One region of the Methylobacterium sp. WL1 genome, then DNA from elsewhere that is predicted to be linked to it. Evidence: predicted binding sites of a transcription regulator. Region 1 holds the regulator's gene; each other region holds the start of a gene.
The links. Region 1 encodes LexA, which represses DNA repair genes until DNA is damaged. Its sites were predicted from a motif close to TGTTCNNNNTGTGTTCNG; they were not measured.
Positions count from the first base shown of each region.

Region 2: FVA80_RS26965 (DUF3072 domain-containing protein) is a predicted target of LexA. The motif match lies at 3,646-3,663, and genes of this name have one in related genera.
Region 3: FVA80_RS19785 (UvrD-helicase domain-containing protein) is a predicted target of LexA. The motif match lies at 1,875-1,892, and genes of this name have one in related genera.
Region 4: FVA80_RS27455 (PA0069 family radical SAM protein) is a predicted target of LexA. The motif match lies at 4,338-4,355, and genes of this name have one in related genera.

Region 1 covers NZ_CP042823.1:944,360-950,312, reverse strand. Annotated here, with positions in the region: gene FVA80_RS04975 (hypothetical protein) at 1-403, shown strand, start outside; gene fae (formaldehyde-activating enzyme) at 404-943, opposite strand; gene FVA80_RS04965 (hypothetical protein) at 1,000-1,200, opposite strand; gene FVA80_RS04960 (hypothetical protein) at 1,199-1,414, shown strand; gene FVA80_RS04955 (hypothetical protein) at 1,450-1,902, opposite strand; gene FVA80_RS04950 (biliverdin-producing heme oxygenase) at 2,153-2,752, opposite strand; gene lexA (transcriptional repressor LexA) at 3,073-3,792, shown strand; gene FVA80_RS04940 (ComEC/Rec2 family competence protein) at 3,786-5,953, opposite strand, start outside.
Region 2 covers NZ_CP042823.1:5,521,122-5,527,074, forward strand. Annotated here, with positions in the region: gene FVA80_RS26945 (helix-turn-helix transcriptional regulator) at 1-606, opposite strand, end outside; partial or broken gene FVA80_RS26950 (transglycosylase SLT domain-containing protein) at 945-1,910, opposite strand; gene FVA80_RS26955 (Cof-type HAD-IIB family hydrolase) at 2,094-2,915, opposite strand; gene FVA80_RS26960 (gluconokinase) at 2,919-3,476, opposite strand; gene FVA80_RS26965 (DUF3072 domain-containing protein) at 3,672-3,923, shown strand; gene FVA80_RS26970 (hypothetical protein) at 4,239-4,481, shown strand; gene FVA80_RS26975 (polysaccharide biosynthesis/export family protein) at 4,661-5,830, shown strand.
Region 3 covers NZ_CP042823.1:4,069,085-4,075,037, forward strand. Annotated here, with positions in the region: gene FVA80_RS31405 (hypothetical protein) at 1-139, opposite strand, end outside; gene FVA80_RS31410 (hypothetical protein) at 300-1,772, shown strand; gene FVA80_RS19785 (UvrD-helicase domain-containing protein) at 1,903-4,266, shown strand; gene FVA80_RS19790 (PhoH family protein) at 4,679-5,395, shown strand; gene FVA80_RS19795 (hypothetical protein) at 5,528-5,764, shown strand; gene FVA80_RS19800 (accessory factor UbiK family protein) at 5,929-5,953, shown strand, end outside.
Region 4 covers NZ_CP042823.1:5,630,155-5,636,107, reverse strand. Annotated here, with positions in the region: gene FVA80_RS27465 (membrane-bound PQQ-dependent dehydrogenase, glucose/quinate/shikimate family) at 1-452, opposite strand, end outside; gene FVA80_RS27460 (methyl-accepting chemotaxis protein) at 730-2,862, opposite strand; gene FVA80_RS27455 (PA0069 family radical SAM protein) at 3,200-4,315, opposite strand; gene FVA80_RS27450 (hypothetical protein) at 4,444-4,974, shown strand; gene FVA80_RS27445 (amino acid permease) at 5,114-5,953, shown strand, end outside.

The DNA of each region.
Region 1 (5,953 bases):
CCTCGCCGCCCGGGCGGAGCCGTGTGACGACCTCGCCCAGCAGATCGCCGGGGCGATCGGCGGCAAGGTCGGCAAGCGCGCCGGGCCGAGCATCGACATCCGCCTGGCCGGTCCGATCAAGTTCGACGTGACCTGCCGGGCCGAGCCGATCGTGCAGGCGACCTCCGCGGAGCCCGCTCCCTCGGCGGCCTTCTTCCGCGACCTCGCGGCGGCCTCGGAGATCCTGGTCGGCGAGCCGGCCGCGCGGGTCGAGCCGATCATCGCCGACGCCTACCGGACCGCCCTGTCGGACCGCCGCAAGTCGTTCATCCAGCAGAACGGCTGGTCCGCCTCCTGCTACACCGATCCCGGCAGCAGCGCGATGCGCACCCTGTGCTCGGTGGGGCGCATCCCGCCGCGCTGATCAATACTCGATCACGTCCTCAAGCGCGTAATGCTTCACGGTCTTCCGGTTGGCGATCAGCTCGTCCACGGTCGGCTCGCCCTTGAGGGCCCGGGCGATGGCGAGCTTCGTCGCCTCGTAGTTGGTGCGGTACAGGTCCTTGCGGTCGAGGTTGTCGTCCTCCGCGCAGCGCGGGTCGAGCCAGATCATGATGATCATGCACAGCTCGTCGAGACCGTCCTTGGGCAGCACGCCCTCGATGATGCAATCCACGATCGCGTCGCCGGTGGCGGCCTGGACGACGCCGCCGAGCAGCTCGACATACTCGGCCGTGTGGATCGTCGCCTTGGTGGTCATCATCGTGGCGGGGCGCACGAGCTGGTTGAGGTCGCGCACCACGAACATCCGGGTGTGGCCCTGGACCTGCCCCATCATCGACGCGAAGGCCTGACCCACCGGCCCGCGGACCGAGCCGATCAGCACCTCGGGCATGGCGTCGGTGTACTGCCCGTCGGCGGCCAGGACGGTGGCCTCGCCGGTGCGGAACCAGATCTCTTGCATGTGTCGCGACTCCCCGTGTCAGGTCGCCCGGGGGAGACATCATCGAGGCGCCGGCGTCAATCGCTCCGGAGCAGGCCGACCCCGTCGAGGGCGCCGACCCCGGCGATCGCCACGGTCGGGCCGGCGCTCTTGAGGAACTCGGATCCGCGGGGCAGGGAAGTCGGGTGCGGCGCGACGCGGGAACAGTCCCGGGCCAGGGCCGTTCCGGCCGGAGCCTGCGGCGTTGTCTCGGGTCCGGCAGCCGGGAGGGATGTCATGACGGAGAGCACGGATCGGGGGGGCGGCTGGAGCCTCCAGGCGAGCGCCATGCCGGACGGGGTACGGCTCGAACTCGCCCTCGCCGACCTCGGCGGCGGCCCGGTCACCGCGGCGATCGTGCTGGACCGGGCGGAGGCCCGGGCCTTCGCCCGCGCCCTGCTGGCGGCGGCCGGCGATGCGGCCGAGCGCACCTTCCCAAAGCCGGGCGCCTGACCGGGCGGGCTCGGGGCCGGCGCGGGCGGCTCAGATCATTGTTGGATGAAGCCCGGATTGCGGCCCGGCAGGCGCGGCACCACCGTGCCCCGCTTCTCGATCGGCGCGTCGCAGGCGTAGGTGAATTCGCTCTTCTGCGGATCGAACACCGTCTCGCCGGTGATCCGGCAATCCTCCCGCACGGTCTCGTCGAGATAGGCGCGGGCGGCGGTGCGGAAGCGCTTCACCCGGGTCGCGGCCGGATCGGGATCGATCCGCACCTCGCTGAGATTGCAGCCGGTGTACTCGCGCAGGGCGTTCGAGACGACGAGCATCCGGCGCACCTGCCGGTTGTCGTAGACCTCGTAGGGCTCCTTGCAGCCGATGGTGACCACCTGCGGGGTGAGCGCCACGTAGTTGCGCGAGATATACGAGAACCCGGTGGTGCAGCCGGCCAGCGTCAAGCCGACGGCCCCGGCACCGATGGGCAGAAGAGCCGCGCGTCGCATCCTCGTCATCCCAAGCCCAATTCCAGCCCAGTCTCGAAGCCGCCGGGACGATCCGCCTGCCCCGCCGACCGGGTCAAGCACCTCGGCGCATTGAAACGGCGCCGCTTGCCCAGTCAATTCGTTTGTCGCCCGAGATGCCGTTCCAGGCGTCCGCGACCGGTCATCGCCCGACTCGGCGGTGGACGGCGCGCGTGACAGGCTTTGTTGCTGCGCCAGGGCGGCGGAACGATCCGACCGGGTGGCGGCGCCGTCAGTCCTCGAAGACGTCCCCGACCAGCCGGCGCACGAACTGGAACGCCTCCGTCGCCCCCGCGGCGACGCGTTGCTCCCCGGTCTCCCGGAGTTCGACCCGGTCGAGGGCGGCCGTGAAAAGCCGCCAATGCAACCCGCGTCCTTCGGGATGTCCGGCAAGATGGCGCGCACCGTGGGTTTCCGACAGGCCGAGCGCCCGGGCCTCCTTGAGCAGGATGGCCGCCCCGAGATTCGAGCCCTCGGCGACGTAGAGCCAGCCCAATCCCTGCGCCGGTTCGATCGTCCCGAAATGTTCCTCGGACGCGCCGTCAGGGACGGGCGCTCCGACATCGCGCAGATCCTGCTGGATCAGGGGCAGTCGGCGCCTGCCGTCGAGATCGGGCAGGACATGGGCGAACGCGCCATCGCGATAGACTCGATCGACGACCGCATGGAACCTGTACTGGATCTGGAGGAACAGCGCGTAGCGCTCCAGGCTCGCGAACGGCTTTGCCGCCATGATGCGCCGATCAAGCTGATCATGGGCGGCCGCGGTCGCCACTCTCAGGCGCTTCACGCGGCTGCAGGTCTCGGCGATGTCGGATGATGCGGCGTCCATGCGATCTATGTCTGTCGTCCGGGCAAGGTGCCGTGGGCAGACGTGAGCGGCCCGCCGCGCCACTCTGACCGTCCCAGCCTATGGACCATTCCGGCGATTCAGGTCACCGAGGCTGGCCCGGGATCGTGCCGATCCGGCCAGACCGGTTCTGCCATGGCGGCGCGACCGCGTCACGGCACACAACGGCCGCATCCGCACATCGCCGATCGATCAAGCTCAGCCGATCACGCTTGCGGAACACTTGCGGAACGTTTAACGTGTTCGTGATTTGTTTCCGCGACCGCATCGATGCGGTCCTCCAAGCCGCGAGTCCCCCGTCGATGCTCACGCGCAAGCAGCTGGACCTCCTGCGTTTCATCCAGAGCCGCATGCAGGAATGTGGCGTCCCGCCCTCGTTCGACGAGATGAAGGACGCCCTCGATCTGAAGTCCAAATCGGGCATCCACCGGCTGATCACGGCCCTCGAGGAGCGCGGCTTCCTGCGCCGCCTGCCGAACCGGGCGCGCGCCATCGAGGTGATCCGCATCCCCGAGAGCCTGTCCCAGGCGGCTGCTCCACCTGCGGAGCCCCGCCGCTTCACCCCGAGCGTGGTCGAGGGCGGGAAGTCCAAGCTGCCGGCGCAGCCGGCGACCGCCCGGATGATCGACGACGGCGGCCGCGCCATCTCGATCCCCGTGATGGGCCGGATCGCGGCCGGTACGCCGGTCTCGGCGATCCAGAACCAGAGCCACGCCATCACCATGTCGCCGGACTTCCTAGCCGGCGGCGAGCATTACGCCCTCGAGGTCCGCGGCGACTCGATGGTCGATGCCGGCATCCTGGACGGTGACCTCGTGGTGATCCGCAAGCAGGATACGGCCAATACCGGCGACATCATCGTGGCGCTGATCGACGACGAGGAGGCGACGCTCAAGCGCCTCCGCCGCCGGGGCTCCTCGATCGCCCTGGAGGCCGCCAACCCGGCCTACGAGACCCGCGTGCTCGGGCCCGACCGGGTCCAGATCCAGGGGCGGCTCGTCAGCCTCGTCCGCCGCTACTGAAGGGGTTCGGCCGGCGCGTCGCCGGGCGCGGCCTCGGAACCGGCGACGTCGGCCTCGGCCGGGATCGGCTCGGAGGGTGTTACCACTTTCGGTTGTGGGACAGGCGATGGCCGCGAAGCCGGTGATGCCCGCCAAGGCATGGTACGGCCCGTGTCGCGGGTATAGCGTGCCGTGAAGCCATCCCGGTCGGCCCGGAGCGCGACGGCGCCTCGTTCGGCGAGCACCCGGCGGTCGATCACCAGAGGCCCCGTGCAGATGGGCGGCGCCGCGAGCCGCGAGATCAGCAGGGCCGCCCGGGCGCAGTCCTCCGTGAAGGCGCGCCGGTCGCGGACCAGGGCGACGGCGCGGCCGTCCGGCAGGCTTGCGGTGCAGCCGAGCCGGTCGCACCGTCCGACAGCCGACGAAGCCTGGATCACCGCCTTCGCCGATCGCCCGTCGCCATCCGCTTTCAGCCACTGCTCCATCACGAAGGCCGAAGGATTGCCGAGGGCCCACAGGACTCCGTCCGGTCCACGCACGGCCGCACCACCGCCCTGCCGGTCGACGTACAAGTCAAATCGCTCCGGAACGACGGCGAGGCCGAGCCCGAGCAGGGCGGGCGGCAGGGCCAGCCAGCGCAGTCGCGATACCGGCAGCGTCGCCAGCAGCAGCCCGGCCGCCAGCAGCATCAGCGCGCCGGTGCCGAAGGCCGGCAGCACCAGGACGGCCCGATTGAAGCCGGCGATCCATTCGGAGATCGCCAGCATGCCGCCCACCGCCTGTCCCATCAGCCACCAGATCGGCCGGTCCAGGGCGAAGGGATAGGCCAGGATCCCGATCACCGCCGCCGGCATCACGACCAGGGAGACCAGCGGCAGGGTCAGGGCGTTGCCGATCAGGCCGAACGGCTGGACCGTCTGGAAATGGTAGGTCGCGAACGGCGCCGTCGCGACCTGTGCCACCAGGGTCGTCGCGAGGGTGCCTGTCACGGCCGAGAGGCCGGTGCCGACGAACCGCTCGATCCGCCCCGCCCCGGGACGCTGGAACAGGCGTCCGTCGATCAGCCGCGCGCAGGCGATCAGCCCGGCCACCGCCCCGAACGACATCTGGAAGCTCGGTCCGAGCAGGCCCTCGGGTTCCCGCGCCAATGCTATCAGGGCGGCCAGCGCGAGGTTGCGCATGGACAGCGCCGGCCGGTCGACCAGGATCGCGCCGAGCATGATCAGCGTCATGATCAGCGAGCGCTCGGCGGCGATGTCCCAGCCCGAGAACGCGCAATAGGCGGTGACGCCCAGCATCGCGAACCCGGCGGCGATCTTCTTGATCGGCCAGACCAGCGCGCAATACGGCACCAGCGCCAAGACGGCCCGCACCAGCCAGAACACCACGCCGGCGGCCAGCACCATGTGGAGGCCCGAGATGGAAACGACGTGATAGATGCCCGCCGCCCGGAGCGCATCGTTGGCGGCCGGTCCGATCAGGCCGCGCTTGCCCGTGACCAGGGCCGCCGCCACGGCCCCCGCTTGCCCGCCCTCGGCCTGCGCGATCCGGCGTGTCAGCGCGTTGCGGGCCTCGTCCAGCAAGGCTGCCAGTCGCAGGCGCAGAGGCGGCGGGGTGGGCGGCTCTCGAACCGTGATCGCCCCGATCAGCGAGCCTACCGCGCCGAGTCCCTGAAAGTAGGCATCCCGGGCGAAATCGTAGCCGCCCGGTCGTGCCGCCTCGGGCGGCGGCAGCAACCTTGCCGTCGCGACGATGAAGTCCCCGGGCCGCAGGGATGGCGCCTTCCGGAACGAGACCCGCACCCGAAGCGGCCTCAAAGCGGGTTCGAGCCCGGCGAAGCTCTCGACCCTGATCACCAGCCGGGCGCCGACCTCGCGCTCGTCCAGCCCCTCGATCATCCCGGTCAGCGGCCCGATTGTGGTGCGGGTGAGGATCGGCGCCGCCACCTGCGAGACCCGCCAGGTCGCCGCCGCGAAGCCCAGGAAGCCGGCTGTCAGCGCCAGGCAAAGGGCGAGTGCCCCCGGCCGCGCACCCAGGAACGGCGCCGGCGCGAGGGCGAGCGCCGCTCCGGCCAAGGGAGCGGCGAGGAACGGCGTCCCGTCGGCACACCCGAAGAAGACCAGGATCCCGGCGCCGAACGCCACCGCCAGCCACGGGAACAGGCGGCGCTGCTCGACCTCCC
Region 2 (5,953 bases), 1.6 Mb from region 1:
CAGCGGCTCGGCCACGATGCCGCCGCTCGTCGCCAGGATCAACGGGCCGGGATGCTCGGTGAGGCGGCGCAGGGCCGCCTGCTCCAGGCGGCGGTAGCCCTCCTGGCCGTAGATCGCGAAGATCTCCTGCACCGAGAGCGCGTTCTCCCGCTCGATCTCGGCGTTCAACTCCACGAAAGTCCAGCCCAGGCGCTCGGCCGCGAGCTTGCCGAGCGTCGACTTGCCGGCGCCGCGCAGTCCGATCACCGCGACGCGCAGGCGCCCGCTCGATTCGGAGCGGCTGCCGCCGGAGAGCGCCTCCTTGGCGGCGGCGATCTGGGCCGGATTCGCCTGGCCGAGCAGGTCGCGCACCACGGGCCAGTCGGGCAGGCCGTCATTGCCGGTGATCAAATCGTCGAGGCGCACGCCCATGGCGTTGGCGACCCGCCGCAGCAGGATGATCGAGACGTTGCCCTGTCCGCCCTCGAGCTGCGCGATGTAGCGCTCGGAGAGGCCCGAGGTCTGGGACAGCACCTTGCGCGACAAGCCACGCACGGTGCGCGCGTGCCTGACGCGGCGCCCGAGATCCGTGAGAAAGAGCGATTCCTGTTCCAACACGCCGCTCATGGCGTCGTCCGCTTTCCTGCCAGCCCGAAAGCAGAGTGCTTGCCCTGCATGTCTGCCACTTCAAGATGCATTGTGATTCGCAACCTAGGATCGAGCGGGTGCTTGCTCGACCGTTCGTGCGAAGCCTGGCGTACCCTACCCTGAAGTCTGTATTGCGCCGCCTGTATCCGGCCGCTTCGACCGGTCCACGGGCCATGGCCGCACCGGCCCAACCCTGTTGCTGGCGTATCGTCTATGTGTTGCGGATCGGCCCAGTGGTCAAGCCTTGAGCAGGATCCTCGTGTGGGCAGATTTTGGACAAGCAGTGGTTGTCCGGCCCCGATCGGACCGGCTCCGCCTCACTCGACCGGGATGGCCGTGGCCTCGCGGACGGGTGCCGCCGCGGGCGGCGCGCGGCGCAACGGGCGGCGGCCAGCAGCTGGATCGACGGGCGGCGCGGCGGCAGCGGCACGTCGACGGTCTCGGTCACCCCGCTGGTCGCCGCCGCTTGCGTCATCGCGGCGCCCTGGAACGCTCCGGCCGGCTCGGCCTGCGGTGAGAGGCGCAATTCGGCGAGCTGGGCCGGCGCGGCCTCCGCGCTGCCAAGGCCTGCCGGGCGGCGCGGCGGAAGCGGAACCTCCACGGTCTCGACCGCGGCCACCTGCACGGCGGCGGCCGGCGCGGCACCCGCGGCGGCGGGCTCGACGGACAGGCTTTGCATACGTGACGGAGCCGCTGAGGGCGTCCGGACGCCGGGGCGGGAGCGGGACCTCGACCGTCTCGCTCGGCACCGCCGCGACGGCGGCCGCGGTGGGGGCGTAGGCCAGGGCCCCCGAGGCGGCGCCGGGATCCGTGACGCCGCCGCCGAACAGGCTCGCCAACGCGCTGGCCGAGGCCGCGACGGGGGCCACCACCGCGGCGACCTCGGTGGAGATGCCCTGGCGCTTGGCCGCGTAGTAATAGCCGCGGTTGTAGTACTGGTAGGCTTGGCTGACGTTGCCTTGGGCGGTGCGATAGGCGCCCGCCAGGTAGGCGACGCCGTAGCGCAGGTTGGTCGCCGGATCGTAGAGGCCCGCCGCGTCGCCGGTGTAGCCGAGGCTGCGCGCCGTCGCGTGCTTGATCTGCATCAGCCCGAGGGCGCTGCCGCCCTTGGCCTTCGGGTTGTAATTGCTCTCGCGCTTCACCACCGCGTGGACGAAGCTCGCCGGGACGCCGTTCGCCTTGGCCTGCTGCTCGATCAGCGCATCGATGTTGTCGCGCGCGCCCTGCCCGAAGGCGGCCACGGGCACGACCGCGAGAGCGGCAGCCAGGAAGAGGCGATGCATTCCGAGACCCGGTCCTGCTTGTTCTGTAGTCAAGCTAGGTCGCGGGGAAATGAGGCCGTAAAGGGGCCCGGATCCGGCAGCCTGTGGGCGCGTGGAGTGTCGGGCACCCCTGTGCCTTGTCGGTCACAGGGCGGCGCCGTCGGTTAACCATCCCGGTTATCCACAGCGTGCGGGCCTGGACAGTCAGGGCAAAATGAAGCGCGCCACCCCGTGGGCGAACCCGTCCGCGCCGTTGCCGTCCGTCACGGCGCTGGCGGCCGCCTTCACACCCGGGTCGGCATTGCCCATCGCTACCGAGAATCCGCTGCGGGCGAACATCGGCTGGTCGTTCCCGGCATCCCCGAAGGTGGCGATCCGCTCGGGCGGGATGCGCAGATGCGCGCTCAACCAGGCCACGAACTGCCCCTTGTCGAGCCCGGGCGGCGTCACGTCGAGATAGTAGGCCTGGGAGCGGTGCACCGTGGCGCGCCCGGCCAGCGCGGTCCCGATCCGGGTCTCGCAATCGGCCAGGTGCGCGTGGTCCCGGCTGACCCCGACGATCTTCGAGGCTGCCCCCATCAGGCTGCTAAGATCGGCCACCACGCGCGGCTCGGCGCCGATCGTCCGGCGCTCGAGATCCGTGTAGGGGCCCTCCGGGTCGCGCAGGCACCAGGCCCCCTCGGCGAAGACCCAGACGTCGAGACCCTCGGCCTGAAGGCGTTCCAGCGCCGCCCGCGCGGCGGCTTCCGGGATCAGCCGCTCCGCGAGGGTCGAGAGATCGGGCCGGACCACGCTGGCGCCGTTGAACGCCCCCATCGGCAGGTCGAGGCCGAGGGCGTCGACGAGGCCCCGCAGGCCCAAAGGCGGCCGGGCCGACGCGATGCTGAATCCGATCCCGGCCGCGCGCAGGCGCTTCACCGCCGCGATCGTCGAGGGGGCGAGCTGCTTGTCGTCGGTTACCAGCGTGCCATCGACATCGGAGATCACCAGGGCGATGCCGCTCGCCTTGGGTGCGTCGGACGCCATCGCTCAGGTCCTTCCGGCGGGGAGGGGGGGCTCCGCGGCGAGCTGCGCCACGACGCGGTCGGCGACGGTCACCGGCGCCGCGTCGATCCCCACGATGACCGGGTGCTCGTCGGGGCCGGGGATTTCCAGGGTGGCGAACTGGCTGTCCAGCAGCCGGGGCGACATGAAGTGGCCATGGCGCTCGGCGAGGCGCTCGGACACGAGGGCCCTGTCGCCGTCCAGGTAGACGATGCGGACGCGCCGGCTCCCGCGGGTGAGCACGTCCCGGTACGCCCGGCGCAGGGCCGAGCAGACCACCACGCCGGATTCGCCGGCCTCCAGCCGATGCTGGATCCAGACCGCGATCCGGGCGAGCCACGGCGCGCGGTCCTCGTCGTCCAGCGCGTGGCCCGCATGCATCTTGGCCACGTGCTCGGGGGTGTGGAAGCTGTCGCCGTCCACGAAGATCCAGCCGAGCCGCTCGGCGATCAGCGCGCCGACGGTGCTCTTGCCCGAGCCCGAGACACCCATGACCACCAGGACCTGCGCCGCCCGCGCGGCCGCTCCGGCTTCGTTCTGCATCCGCCCATCCGAGCTCATCCGGACCATGCCGCTCCGGGGCGCAACGCTGCGCCGTGGGCTTCATCAATAGGCTCGGCGGGCGGGAAGGAAAGGTTTCTGGGGAACAGGGGGCAATGCGCCGACATCCCGTGGAACCCCGGATGGGGCGGCACGTTCTCCCCGGCGACGACAGAACATTTCAGGAACGAGGGTCCCATGGCCAAGGCAGCCGACAAGCACGACGCGACCCAGGAAAACCCGAAGACCGATCCGAAGGACGTCTCGAACCAGATCAAGGATCCGGATCAGTGGACCACCGGCGGTGAGCCGATGACCGGGGCGCAGGCTTCGTATCTCAAGACCTTGTCGGAAGAGGCCAAGGAGCCGGAGGCCTTCGACTCGGACATCGACAAGGCCGAGGCGTCCAAGCGGATCGACGACCTGCGCCACAAGGCCGGCCACGCCTGAGCGACCCGGGCACACCGCGTCCTGGACCAAGCCGGGCCGCGTCATCGGACATGTCGAAAGGTCGGTGCCGTCACGGGCGCCGGCCTTTCGGCGTTCGGACCCACGTCTCGAAGGCATGTTTCGAAGACACTATTAAGCCGGCGGCAATGGGAGCCCGGTTAGACGTTCGCATCGCGCCGGGCGACGAGAGCGCTCATCGTCGGCGCGGATACCGGTGGATGCGTGCGCAGGCACGTCGAACCAGGGGCCTGGAGGCGGGCCCGATCGTGATACGATCGGGTGCGGTTCCAGGCGCAGCGGAAGTCGGAGTCACGGATGGCGGAGCCGAGCTGCGAGGGATCGAGGGCGGCTTCCGGACGATCCCGCCTCCGTGGGGCCGACCTCGCCCGGCAGGCGTTGTCGCGCTTTGCCGCGAACGCGCGCGGGTCCACCGCCATGGAGTACGCCCTGATCGGCGCGCTGATCTTCATCGTCGCGGCCGGCAGCATCCGGTATTACGGCTCCCGGATGACCCCGATCTACGAGCGCATCAGCACGACGGTGAGCCAGGCCAATTGAGGGGCTCCGTTCCCGCCCCGGCCGTAAAGTTTTCGTCCGCCTGCCCCGAAAAAGCTGTGCTTAGTGAGGATGAAACCGCCCGCTCGGCCGTCGCGGGCGCAGTGTGGCCCACCCGCTACGGACACCCCGGCCGCTATGGGCTAGGCACGGGCTCGGCAAAACCGATGGGCAACATCTGGATGCGCAAACTTTCCCTCGCTCTGCTCGCCGCGACGGCGATGTCGGGCTGCTCGTATCTGCCTTCGGCGGGTCCGACGGCGAGCGCGATCCAGGCCGGCGCGGAAGTCGCCACCGCCGACGGCGGCGTGCTCGCCCGCTACGAAATCATCGACGTCACCCCATCCGTGGTCGAGGCCCTGCGCGGCCGGCCCCTCGACAGCCTGCTCGCCTCCTTCGGCGACCACCGCCCCTCCACCGAGCCGGTGATCGGCATCGGCGACATGGTCTCGGTCTCGGTCTGGGAGGCCGGCTCCGGCGGCCTGTTCTCCGGCCCGCTGGTGGCCGACCGCTTCTCCGCCGGCTCCAAGTCCGCCCTCATCCCCGAGCAGCCGGTCGGCCGCGACGGCGCGATCTCGGTGCCCTATGCCGGGCGCATCAAGGTCGCCGGCCGCCGGCCCCAGGACGTCCAGGGCCTGATCGAGAACGAGCTCGCCGGCAAGGCGATCCAGCCGCAGGTGCTGGTCTCGGTCACCCGGCCGATCAGCCAGGCGGTGACCGTCACCGGCGAGGGCGCCGCCGGCGCGCGCCTGCCGTTGTCGGGCCACGGCGACCGCATCCTCGACGTCATCGCGTCGGCGGGCGGCAACCGCTCGCCGGTCTCGGAGACCTTCGTGCGCCTGTCGCGCGGGCCGGTCACCGCCACGGTGCCGCTGACCACGGTGGTGTCGAACCCTAAGGAGAACATCTACCTGCGGCCCAACGACGTGCTGACCCTGGTGCGCGATCCGCAGACCTTCCTGGCGGTGGGCGCGCTCGGCCAGGCGACCGAGCTGCCGTTCCAGGCCGACGGGATCACCCTGGCCCAGGCGCTCGCCAAGGCGCGCGGCCTCTCGGACTTCGCCGCCGACCCGGCCGGCACCTTCATCTTCCGGTTCGAGCCCGCCAGCGTGGTGCGCCGCCTCAACCCGGCCACCAAGCTCACCGGCACCCCGCTGGTGCCGGTGGTGTACCGGATCAACATGCGCGACCCCAACAGCCTGTTCACCACCCAGGCGTTCCGCATGCGCAACCGCGACCTGATCTACGTCTCGAACGCCCCGTTCACCGAGGTCTCGAAGGTGCTGTCGGTCTTCACCTCCGTTACCGGCCCGGTCTCCTCGGTGGCGACCGCCTACTATTACGCGAAGTAAGCGCGGGACGACTTTCGCGCGTCGGCGGAAAACAATCGCGTTCCGCTGCGTCCTCGCGTATGGGCTTCCCGTGCGGTTTGGTGCGGCGCGGGAGCGCCCGGACGAAGCCGCGACCCACCCGCG
Region 3 (5,953 bases), 3.1 Mb from region 1:
CGCCGATCCGGCCGGACAGCTTGGCGCTGGCGCCCGCGAGGTCCGTCACGTCGAGACTGTCGACCACCAGGCTCGACCCGTCCGACTGGATGCTGGCCGCGATCGTGCCGTTGCCGGAGCCGGCCGGCCCGTAGCGCACGTCCTTGGCCTCCAGCGTCAGGGCGAGGTCGTGGTCGCGCAGGCTGCCGAGCGTCGTCCCGAGCGGCGGCAGGGCGGCGATGTCGATGCCGCTGGCGCGGATCTGGGCGTCGAACCGCCCGCGCGCGCCGGCTTCCGCGGCGGTGTAGCGGGCGTTGCCGGTGACGCGGGCCGCCCCAGCGCGAGGCGCAGGTTGCGCACGGACAGGCTGGAGGCGGCCGCCGCGAGGTCCGCCGCGGCCTCGACCCTGCGCCCGTCGAGGAGCGCGGTCGGGGGCCCTCGACGCCGAGCCGGCGCAGGTAGCGCCCGAGCGGGTCGGAATCGGCCGCGACCAGCGCCACGGGACCGGTGAGGCGCAGCGGCGCCGCCTCGACCTGGCCGCTGACGGTCAGGGTCGCGTCGCCGGGTCCGGTCGCGGTCAGGCGGCGCAGCAGCAGGCCTCCCGCGCGCTCGACGGTGCCGGCGAGCGCAAGGTTCGACCATTCCTCGCCGCCCAGCACCGCGCTGCCCACCGACAGGTCGAGGTCGAACATGGCCGGCAACCCGGCCCCGGCGCCCGGCAGCCCGCGGCCGATCAGGTTCTGGCCCTCCGGGGAGGTCAGGAAGGCGTCGAGGTCGAGCCGGCGGGCCTCCAGGGTCAGGCCGGCGCGCCATTGGCGCAGGTCGAGCCGTCCGGTGCCGCCCAGGCGCAGCGCCCGGCCGCCCGGATCGATCGCCAGCTCGACGCCCTCGAACCGGACCTGGGTGCCCCGGGCCTTGAAGCTGCCCCCGAGCGAGAACGGCAGGTAGGGGCCGGCCGCCTGGGTCGGCGGGCCGACCACCAGGCGGGCCGAGCCTTCGGACTCGATGACCGCCCCGTCGGACTCGGTGGGGACGAGGCCCAGCCGGGCGTCGGCCTCGAAGCGGGGATGCGCGTCGCCGCCGCCGGCGATCTTCACGGCGAGCCGCCCGTCCGCCCCGGGCGTCCCGCTCACCGCCCGGAACGGGACGCCGCCGCTCGTGCCCTCGACCCGCCACGGCCCGATCAGCGCGGGGGTCTGCAGGCGCAGGTCCTGGACGTAGAGCTGGTCGGTCCGGCCGGTGGCCGGCACCTGGGTGGTCACCAGGAATTGCTGGACGTGCAGGTCCTCGATGGCGAAGTCGCGGGCGCGCAGGGCCTCGCCGAGATCGGGCGGGATCCGCAGGGCCTCGCTGGCCACCACCGGGAGCTTGATCTCGGCCCGTCCGATTCGCGTCTCGGTGAAGCGGAACTCGCCCTTCAGCAGTGGCGTCAGGGCGATCTCGGCCTTGACGAAGCGGGCGTCGAGGGTCGGGCGGGCCGGATCGGCCCCGAGATGCAGGCGGTCGATCCGCAGCCGCGGCGAGGGCAGGAGCCGGACCTCGATCCGGCCGTCGGTCCGGGCCGGCACCCCGAGGGACCGGGTCAGGCCCCGGTCGACGAGCGCGCGCTGGGCCTGCCAATCGATGACGGGCGGAACGGCCAGAGCCGCGACGAGAACCAGGATGACGGCGCCCGCCAGCGCGGTCAGAAGATCACGCACGCTACCCGTTCCGCACTCTTTTCCGCGCGGGCCGGCACCATCGCGATGCCCCGCCGTCGCGTGCCCCCCTGGGCAACCTGTCACCGGCCATAGCACGATAAGTCCCGGACGGCGCCAGAGGCGCTGCCGGCCGCGCCCCGCACGGGCGATCCCCCCTCTGAGCCGCAGCGGCTCCGGACTGAATGGCCTCGACGCCGTTCGCGATTTGGTCCAGGGAAGCGGAATGCAGAATGGCCCGCACGCGCAGCCCGCCGGGGACGGCGCTCCGACCTCCATCGCCGCCCGCGCCATGGGCGCCCTCCGGCGGGACGCCGCCGCCTATCTCGAAGGGCTCAACCCCGAGCAGCGCCGCGCCGTCGAGGCGACGGAAGGCCCGGTGCTGGTGCTGGCCGGGGCCGGCACCGGCAAGACCCGGGTGCTGACCACCCGGATCGCCCACCTGATCGCCACCGGCCGCGCCCGCCCGTTCGACATCCTGTCGGTGACCTTCACCAACAAGGCCGCCCGGGAGATGAAGCTCCGGATCGGCGCGCTGATCGGCCCCGCCGGCGAGGGCATGCCCTGGCTCGGCACCTTCCACGCCATCGGCACCAAGATCCTGCGCCGGCATGCCGAGCTGGTCGGGCTGAAGTCGGACTTCACGATCCTGGGCACCGACGACCAGCTGCGCCTGATGAAGCAGGTGATCGCCGACCAGAACATCGACGAGAAGCGCTGGCCGGCACGCGCCCTGGCCCACACCATCGACGGCTGGAAGAACCGCGGGCTCTCGCCCGATCAGGTGCCGCCGGGCGAGGCCGCGTCCTTCGCGTTCGGCAAGGGCGGCACGCTCTACACCGCCTACCAGGCCCGACTCGCCACGCTGAACGCCGTCGATTTCGGCGATCTTCTGCTCCTGTGCCTCAAGCTCTGGCGCGAGAACCCGGACGTCCTGGCGACCTACCAGGACCGCTTCCGCTACATCCTGGTCGACGAGTATCAGGATACGAACGTCGCCCAGTACCTGTGGCTCAGGCTGCTCGCGCAGACCCGCAAGAACATCGCCTGCGTGGGCGACGACGACCAGTCGATCTATGGCTGGCGCGGCGCCGAGGTCGACAACATCCTGCGGTTCGAGCACGATTTCCCGGGCGCCGTGGTGGTGCGGCTGGAGCGCAACTACCGCTCCACCGGGCACATCCTGGCCGCCGCCTCGGGCCTGATCGCCAAGAACGAGAGCCGGCTGGGCAAGACGCTGCGCACCGAGGACGAGCCGGGCGAGCGCGTCACCGTGACCGGCGCCTGGGATTCCGAGGAGGAGGCCCGCCAGCTCGCCGAAGCGATCGAATCCCTGCAATCCAAGCAGCACCCCCTGTCGGAGATCGCCGTGCTGGTGCGGATCTCGGCGCAGATGCGCGAGATCGAGGACCGGTTCGTCCAGCTCGGGCTGCCCTACCGGGTGATCGGCGGCCCGCGCTTCTACGAGCGGGCCGAGATCCGCGACGCGCTGGCCTACCTGCGCGTCACCATGAACGTCAGCGACGACCTCGCCTTCGAGCGGATCGTGAACACGCCCAAGCGCGGCCTGGGCGACGCCACCCTGCAGCAGCTCCACACCTTCGGCCGGGCCAACCGCCTGCCGCTGCTGATCGCCGCCCAGCGCCTGTGCGAGACCGACGAGCTGAAGCCCCGGGTCCGCGCCACCCTGCGGGCGCTCACCGAGAGTTTCTCGCGGTGGGCCCGGCTGGTCGAGACCCAGCCGCACAGCGAGGTCGCCCAGACCATCCTGGAGGAATCCGGCTACACCGAGATGTGGCAGAAGGACCGCTCCGCCGACGCCGCCGGCCGCCTGGAGAACCTGAAGGAATTCGTCCGCTCGATGGAAGAGTTCCCCGACATGGCGGCCTTCCTGGAGCACGTCTCCCTGGTGATGGAGGCCTCCGAGGCCGAGGGCGCCGAGCGGGTCTCGCTGATGACGCTCCACGCCGCCAAGGGCCTGGAATTCGACACCGTGTTCCTGCCCGGCTGGGAGGACGGCCTGTTCCCCAACCAGCGGGCGCTCGACGAGAGCGGCCGGGCCGGCCTGGAGGAAGAGCGCCGCCTCGCCCATGTCGGTCTCACCCGGGCGCGCAAGCGGGCGAAGCTGTCGTTTGCGGTCAACCGGCGGATCCACGGCCTGTGGTCCTCGACCATCCCGTCCCGGTTCATCGACGAATTGCCGGAATCGGCCGTCGACGTGGTCGAGGCGCCCGCGCATTTCTCGGCCGGCGCCTCGCGGTTCGACCGCAACCCGACGCCGTTCGGATCGAGCTACGGCACGCCCGGCTGGCAGCGCGCCCAGGCCAACACCGCCTCCGGCGCCGGGAGCCGGTCCGGCTTCGGCACCGCGCCCGGCGGACGGTCGGGCGGCCCGCGCCAGATCGAGGGCGAATTGATCGCCAAGTCGAGCGGTACGCCGTCGGCGTTCCAGGACGGCCAGCGGGTCTTCCACATGAAGTTCGGCCCCGGGACCATCGCGGGCGTGGACGGCAACAAGCTCACCGTCGACTTCGACAAGGCCGGCCGGAAGATGGTCCTCGACAGCTTCATCCAGGCTGGATCGAGCTAGCCCCGCCGACCGGGCCCGGGCGTTCGCGGGCCACAGGGTCGGCCGGCTTCGCCCGTGCTGGCCGGATGAAGCGCGGTCGTGCCGGATGGCCGCGCCCGCCCGTGTCCCGGGCCCTCGACCTGATGCCATCTTGCCAGCGTCCCGGCATTTCACGCGGCGCGGCACCGACCGTCACCCCCTGGTCACACCCGCCGCGCAAACGTCCCGTGCGAATCGCGTTGGTGCGACGCTTGCACAGCGTATTCGACCCCGGGCGAGGCGGCGTGACGCTCTCCACAGGCGAATAGCACGGGGCGGAACCTTCGGCATGGCGCCGGAATTAGTTTCGGAATAGAGTAAGTCCGGGAGCACCAAGGTAAACGGCAGTTCATCGACAGATCCAGGTTGGCAAGTCCCGTTGGAGTGTTGATCCATGAAGCGACGCCGCACACGACTTGAACTGGTTGAAGACCGCACGCCCCGTATTCACCGCACCCGCTTCGACGAAGAACGCAACCTCAGCCCGATCCAACCGCTCACCGACCGCCAGGCCGAATATCTCGACGCCCTGGCCAGCGCCCCGCAGGTGATCGTCCTCGGGCCCGCCGGCACCGGCAAGACCTACATCGCCGGGACCCGCGCCGCCGACCAGCTCCGCCAGCGCCGCATATCCAAGGTCGTGATCACCCGCCCGAACGTGCCCTCAGGCCGCTCGCTCGGCTTCTTCCCCGGCACCCTGGAGGAGAAGATCGCCCCCTGGGTCGCCCCGCTCACCGAGGCCATGAAGGAGCGCATGGGCCAGGCCGCCTTCGAGATCGCGCTCAAGACCGGCGACATCGAGATCGTGCCGTTCGAGGTGATGCGCGGCCGCACCTTCAAGAACTGCCTGGTGATCCTGGACGAGGCGCAGAACACCACCACCGCCGAGATCAAGATGTTCCTGACCCGGATCGGCGACGACTGCCAGGTCATCATCAACGGCGACGTCTCCCAGACCGACCTGCGCGAGACCTCGGGCCTGCGCACGGTGATGCACCTGATCAAGAGCCGGATGATGCCGATCCCGGTGGTGGAGTTCACCCGCGACGACATCGTCCGCTCCGGGATCTGCGCCGAATGGGTGAAGGCGTTCGAGGAAACGAATCTCTAACCCAGAAGTTGATGGCGGCGGGTCCTCGCGGGCCCGCCGTGCCCTCACCGGCACGAGACGACTCTCCGAACCTCCCGCTTGGGAGGATGAACCGGGCGCCATGCCCGGATATCAGAACATTGGAGTCTCCTCGTGAGGAAACTGACTTTCGCCTTCGCGGTTCTCGCCTCGATCGGCGGCGCCGCTCTCGTCCAGCCGGCCAGCGCCGCCCCCGGCCTGCCCTCGGGGATCTCCGCACCTGAAACCGTCACGCAGGTCCGCATGCACCCGGTGGAGCGGCGGATGATGCACCGGCGCATGGAGCGCCGGATGATGCACCGGCACATGCACCGCAAGATGATGCATCGCCGGATGATGCGCCGCATGTGATCGCGACGGGCGGGGCCTTCGGGCCCCGCTTTCATGTCCGGCGCGCGTTCGCGTCGGGAGCGCGTTTCCGGCGTTGCTCCACACCCCGCGGATTCCTATCTCGTCACCTGAGAATCGCGCAGTCAGGCGGCCGAAGCGGCAGCCGGCCGATCCGGGAGACCACGATGCCCCCCTCGAACCGACTGTTCG
Region 4 (5,953 bases), 1.5 Mb from region 1:
TCGGTCGCGGTAATGATCGGCACCGGCTGAAAGGCGCGTAGCGTGGCTGCCACCAGGGCCAGCGCCAGCGCGGTGGCGAGGCCCAGGGATGCCCGGCGCCACACGCCGCTGCCGGATCGATCGAGCAGCGGTGCGAACAGGGCGACGACGCAGGCGAGGACGGCGAGGGCGAACAGGCGCGAGACCAGCGGCCAGAACGCGAACCCGACCTCCCAGACCGCCCAGATCCCGGTCAGGATGAACGCCCCGCCGTAAAGCAGCGCCCCGGCACGCCGACGTCGAGCAACCAAAACGCCGGAGACGAGCATCGCGGCGCCCATGGCCGCGAAATACCAGCTGCCGCCGAGCCATACCAAGTATGCACCACCGCCAGCCAAAAACAGACCGATCAAGACTATGATCAGTCCAAGCATGACCAGCACCCAATCGGACAGGTTTTTTGGTAGACGCATCTCAAATCCTCAATCTCGCAATCTTTTCGCTTATTTATCTTGAGTCTTGCGTCAGTCAACGATGAATTTATGATGAAAAATCCTGCAGGACGGCGGCTATTTATCTTCCTGCCGAAGTAAATCAGCGAACCGACAAACGAACCTTTGACTCGACCGCAGCGGATCAATGTCCGCTTTACTTCGCCGCGCTGAACACGCCGGTCGGATCAGGTCTCGCAACCGGTGTCCAAGCCCGAGACAAAGACTTCGGCGTGTCGCGACGGCGGCCCGTCAGCGCTCAGGCGGCCCGGACGTTGGCCAGGAAGCGATCCACCTCGGCCGCGAGTTGCTCGGACTGGCGCGACAACCCGGTGGCGGAGGCCAGGACCTGCTCGGCCGCGGCGCCGGTCTGCTCGGCGGCCTGCGCCACCCCGGCGATGTTGCCCGTGACCTCCTGCGTGCCCGCGGTCGCCTGGGTGACGTTGCGGACGATCTCCCGGGTCGCCGCGCCCTGCTGCTCCACCGCCGCCGCGATCGTCGTCGCGACCGTGTCAATCTCCCGGATCCGACCGGTGATCGTCTCGATCGCCCTGACCGCCTCGCCGGTGACGCCCTGGATCCGGCCGATCTGGCTGGCGATCTCCTCGGTCGCCTTGGCGGTCTGGCCGGCGAGTTCCTTCACCTCGGCCGCCACGACGGCGAAGCCGCGTCCGGTTGCACCGGCACGGGCCGCCTCGATCGTGGCGTTGAGCGCCAGCAGGTTGGTCTGCGCGGCAATCGAGGCGATCAGCTGCACGACGTCGCCGACCCGGGCGGCGGCGGCGCTCAGCTCGGACACGAGGGTGGCGGTCTGGTCCGATTCGCCGACCGCCCGCTGGGCCAGGACGGTCGAGCCCTGCACATGGCGGCCGATCTCCGCGACGCTGCTGCCGAGTTGCTCGGCGGCACTCGCCACGGTGCTGACGTTGGAGGCCGATTGCTCCGCCGCCGCCGCCACCGCGCCGGACTGGCTCGCGGTCTCCTGCGCGCTCGCAGTCATCTGGGAGGCCGTGGCTTGCAGTTCGGTCGCGGCGGACGAGACCTGGGTGACGATGCCGGAGACAGCCGCCTCGAAGGTCTCGGCCATGCGGGACATGTCCGCGCGGCGCTGGTCTTCGGCGGCGCGGCGAGCCTCGTCCGCCTCGCCCTCGAGCTGGCGGGCCCGGATGAGGTTGTCCTTGAACACCTGCACGGCGGCGGCCATGGCGCCGATCTCGTCTTGGTGCTTCCGAGCCGGGACCATGACGGATGCATCGCCCGCGGCCAGCGCCCGCATGGCATCGGTCATCCTGCGGATCGGCAGCAGCACGCGTCGGACCACGACCAGCGTGCCGACGCCGGTCAGCAGGAGAGCGGCGAGCAGGAACAGCGCGGTCCGCAGCAGGGCGGCGCGCGCCTCGTCGGTCAACGCCTGGGCTCGGTCCACCAGCGCGTCGAGGGCCGCGCTCGCCAGGTCGGAAATCGTGTTGACCTCGGCGGTGTGGCGGATGCGCAGCGCGTCGATGGAGAGCCCGGTCGGCCGCCCCTGTGTGAGGGCCTCCGTGGCGGCCTTGCGGCGCGCCTCGGCCTCACCCTCGAAATTGTCGGCCTTGGCCTTGCGGAAGGCGGCCCGGACCACATCCGAGGTCTCGTCGGCGGCGGCCGCCACGACGTCGGCCCAGGCGGCAGCCAGCCGCCCGCGCTCCTCGGCCGCGGCGACGATGTCACCCTGAGTCCACGAGGTTCCGGCGGCGACGGCAGCTTCGATCCGGACGACCACGCCGCCGATCATGGCCCGCGAGGCCCAGGCCGCGCGCTTGAGGTCGAGGTAATGCGCGAGGGTGGCGTCGCCGCGGGGGATGGCAGCGTCGACCGCGTCGTTTGTGGCCAGGAACGCGTCGAGCAGCGCCTGGGAGGCCTCCGCGATGGCGGGCAGCGTGCCGGGGGGTCGCTGCCCCGCCGGGACCGCTAGGGCGGCATCGACCTGCGGGCGCAGCTTGAGCGTGGCCTCGTAGGCCCGCTGCAGCGGCGCGACCTTCGCCACCAGCGAGGGCGCATCCACCGCCCGGGCGAGCGTCGCGAGCCGCTCGAGACCGCCCGCGATGGTGGTGCGCTGTGTGGCGATCAGCGCCACGTCCTTCGCGGGAATGGGGTCGGCGGCCTTCAGGGCCTGGAGCGTGCGGCCCCGCTCCATGCGGATGGCCAGGAGATCCTTGAGAAGCGTCCGGCTCGCCTCGGTCAAAGCCACCACACGGTGGCTCCGATCCGCCTGCACCTGGGCTTCGCGAAGGGTGGACACCTCCGAGGCGATCAGCATGGCGCTCAATGAGAACAAGGTCGCGCACAGGATCTTGCCGATCGTGAGGGTTGTGAGTTCGAACCCGGCAAATGTTAAGGGTTGCCCACGAGACATCGGCGTCGATTCCATCATGGTTTTGATGCGGCGCCGGGCGAATTTCGATCTTGATCTGGAACAAATCCAGAGATCTTACGGCGTAATAGCCTCTCTGGATCCAGAACATGACGTTTTCATCTCGGTTTCATGACACACGTCATCAGCCCGCGTGCCTGGTTCAGGATCATTGTTCGTCACGACTTTCAAATACATCTCGACCGACGCCCGACGATGACGCGGCTGTCGGCCGAATCCGGCTCTCCGAAGCTTGAAGCCAGCGGCAGGCCGAAGTCATAAACGAAGGCCCCGTTTCGAGCCGCCCGCATCGGTACGGCGATCGCGGCGCCTGAGAGCTTCAGAACAGGGCAAGTTGCGCCCCGGGCTTGCGGAACGCCGCCGTGTTCAGCGCCATGCGCCCGAACGCGAAGCCGAACCGCCCGCCCGCGAGACGGACCCGCCGGCCGATCATCTCGGCATAGGCCCCCTCCCCGCGGAATCTGTGGCCGAAGCGGGGATCGTTCTCGCGGCCCCCCCGGGCCTGCGCCAGCAGCGCGAAGGCCCGGGCCCGGCGCTCGGGGTAATGCTCGGAGAACCAGTCGGAGACGAGGTCGGCGACCTCACCGGGCAGGCGCAGCAGGGCATGGCCGATGCGGCTGGCGCCATGATCGCGGGCTCTGGCGAGGATCGCCTCGATCTCGTGGTCGGTCAGGCCCGGGATGATCGGCGAGACGTTGACCATGACGGGCACGCCGGCCTCGGACAGGCGCCGCATCGCGGCCAGCCGCTTCTCCGGCCGCGGCGCTCTGGGGTCGAGCAGGCGGGCAAGGCGCGGCTCCAGCGTCGGCAGCGACACCGCCACGAGCACGAGGTTGTCCGACGCCATCTCGGCCAGGATATCGAGGTCGCGCAGAACGAGGTCGGACTTCGTGGTGATTCCGACAGGGTGGCGCGCGGACTGCAGCACCTCCAGCACCGCCCGGGTGATCCGGTGCTCCCGCTCCACCGGCTGGTAGGGATCGGTGGCGGTCCCCAGCGCGATCGTCTCCGGCTGATAGCCGGGCGCGGCGATCTCGCGCGCGAGCAGCTTGGCGGCATCGGGCTTGACGAAGATCCGGGATTCGAAATCGAGGCCGGGCGAAAGGCCGAGCCAGGCATGGGTCGGGCGCGCGTAACAGTAGATGCAGCCGTGCTCGCAGCCGCGATACGGGTTCACCGAGCGATCGAACGGGATGTCCGGCGAGGTATTGCGGGCGATGATCCGCGTGGCCCGCTCCAGGGTCACCTGCGTGCGCAGGGTGGCGGGTTCATCGGGCTCCCAATCGGGGTCCCGGAAGACCTCGCGCATCGCCGTCTCGTACCGGCCTGTCGGGTTCGCCGTGGCACCGCGGCCGCGTCGGGCCTCCGGGGGCAGCGTGCTCGATCCCAGTCGCACCGGTGCGACGGGTGTCGAGCCGTTCGGAATCTTAGCCATGCGCGCCGCCCCGTGTTTCACGTGGAACATAGCGCGAACAACGCGACGCCGACGCCTTAATTTCAGGCAAACGCCCCGGCGCCCGGGCGAGACGACGACGCCCGGTTTACCGCCGCGCAGAATCGTCTATGGGCGCGCAGATGCTCTCCGCGGTGACCTACCTGGCCGACCCGGCCGATCCGGACGCGATCGATCGCCTCGCCGACACGCTCAGCGTGTTGGTGTCGGGCGTGGCCGGCGGTCTGGTCGGCGACGCCGTGATCGTGACCGGCCGGGAGAGCGACGCGGCGGAAGCCATCGCGGACGCGACCGGGGCAGCCCTGGTGCTCCACCGGGGCAGGGATCCCTATGGGGCCGGGGCCGCGCAGGCGCGACGGGATTGGGTGCTGTGCCTGGAAGCCGGGGACGTTCCGGCCGAAGGCTGGATCCGCACCCTCGACCGCTTCATCGGCACCGCCCGGCCGGAGACCGGCCTCGGCCGCCTCCACCGCCCCGCCTCGGGTTGGACCGGCCGGGTCGTCGGCCGGCTCGACGCGCTCATGGGCGCCCGGCAGGCCCGGGCCGGCGACGTGGTGCGGCGCGAGGCGCTGCGGGCCGGCGCGGCATTCGCACCCCGCCTCAAGGTCCGGCCGCTCATCGCCCGCATCGACCGGCCCTGATCGACAGAATGTCGCAGCTCGACTTATCGTTATTGGCGGAAAGTTTTGGAAAACTCCTGGCGCGACAGCAGAAAACTTGCTGAATAAGTGTTTGCCGGCGCATCCGGATCCACTTCGCGCCGCCGGGAGGGATGCGAAGATGGACTCCTCGGGCCTGATGGGGCGGAAGTCCGTCGACGACATCCTGGAGAGCGGCGAGGGCGAGCAGCAGCTCTCGAAATCGCTCGGGGCGCTGTCGATCACCGCGATGGGCATCGGCGCGATCATCGGCGCCGGCATCTTCGTGCTCACCGGCACGGCGGCGGCCCAATATGCCGGGCCGGGCATCATGCTGTCCTTCGTGCTCGGCGGCATCGCCTGCGCGTTCGTCGGCCTGTGCTACTCCGAGATGGCCGCGCTGATCCCGGTGGCGGGATCGAGCTACACCTACACCTACGCCACGCTCGGCGAGTTCTTCGCCTGGCTGATCGGCTGGGACCTGATCCTCGAATACGCCATGGGCGCGGCCACGGTGGCGGTGGGCTGGTCGGGCTACGTCACGAGCCTCCTGAAGGACGTCGGCCTCGTGATCCCGGCCCGGTTCGCGCACGCGCCTGGCACGGCGATCGACGGCGGCGGCACCGCCCTGTTCAACCTGCCGGCGGTGGCGATCGTGGCGCTGATCACGATCCTGCTGATGCGCGGCACCAAGGAATCGGCGCGGTTCAACAACATCATGGTGGCCGTGAAGCTCACCGTGGTGGTGGCCTTCATCGCGCTCGGCTGGGGCCATGTCGACACCGCCCACTGGAGCCCGCTGATCCCGCCCAACGCGGGTACCTTCGGGGAGTACGGCTACAGCGGCATCCTGCGCGGCGCGGGCGTGGTGTTCTTCGCCTTCATCGGCTTCGACGCGGTGTCCACGGCCGCCCAGGAGGCGCGCAAGCCGCAGAAGGACATGCCGATCGGCATCCTCGGCTCGCTGATCGTCTGCACGATC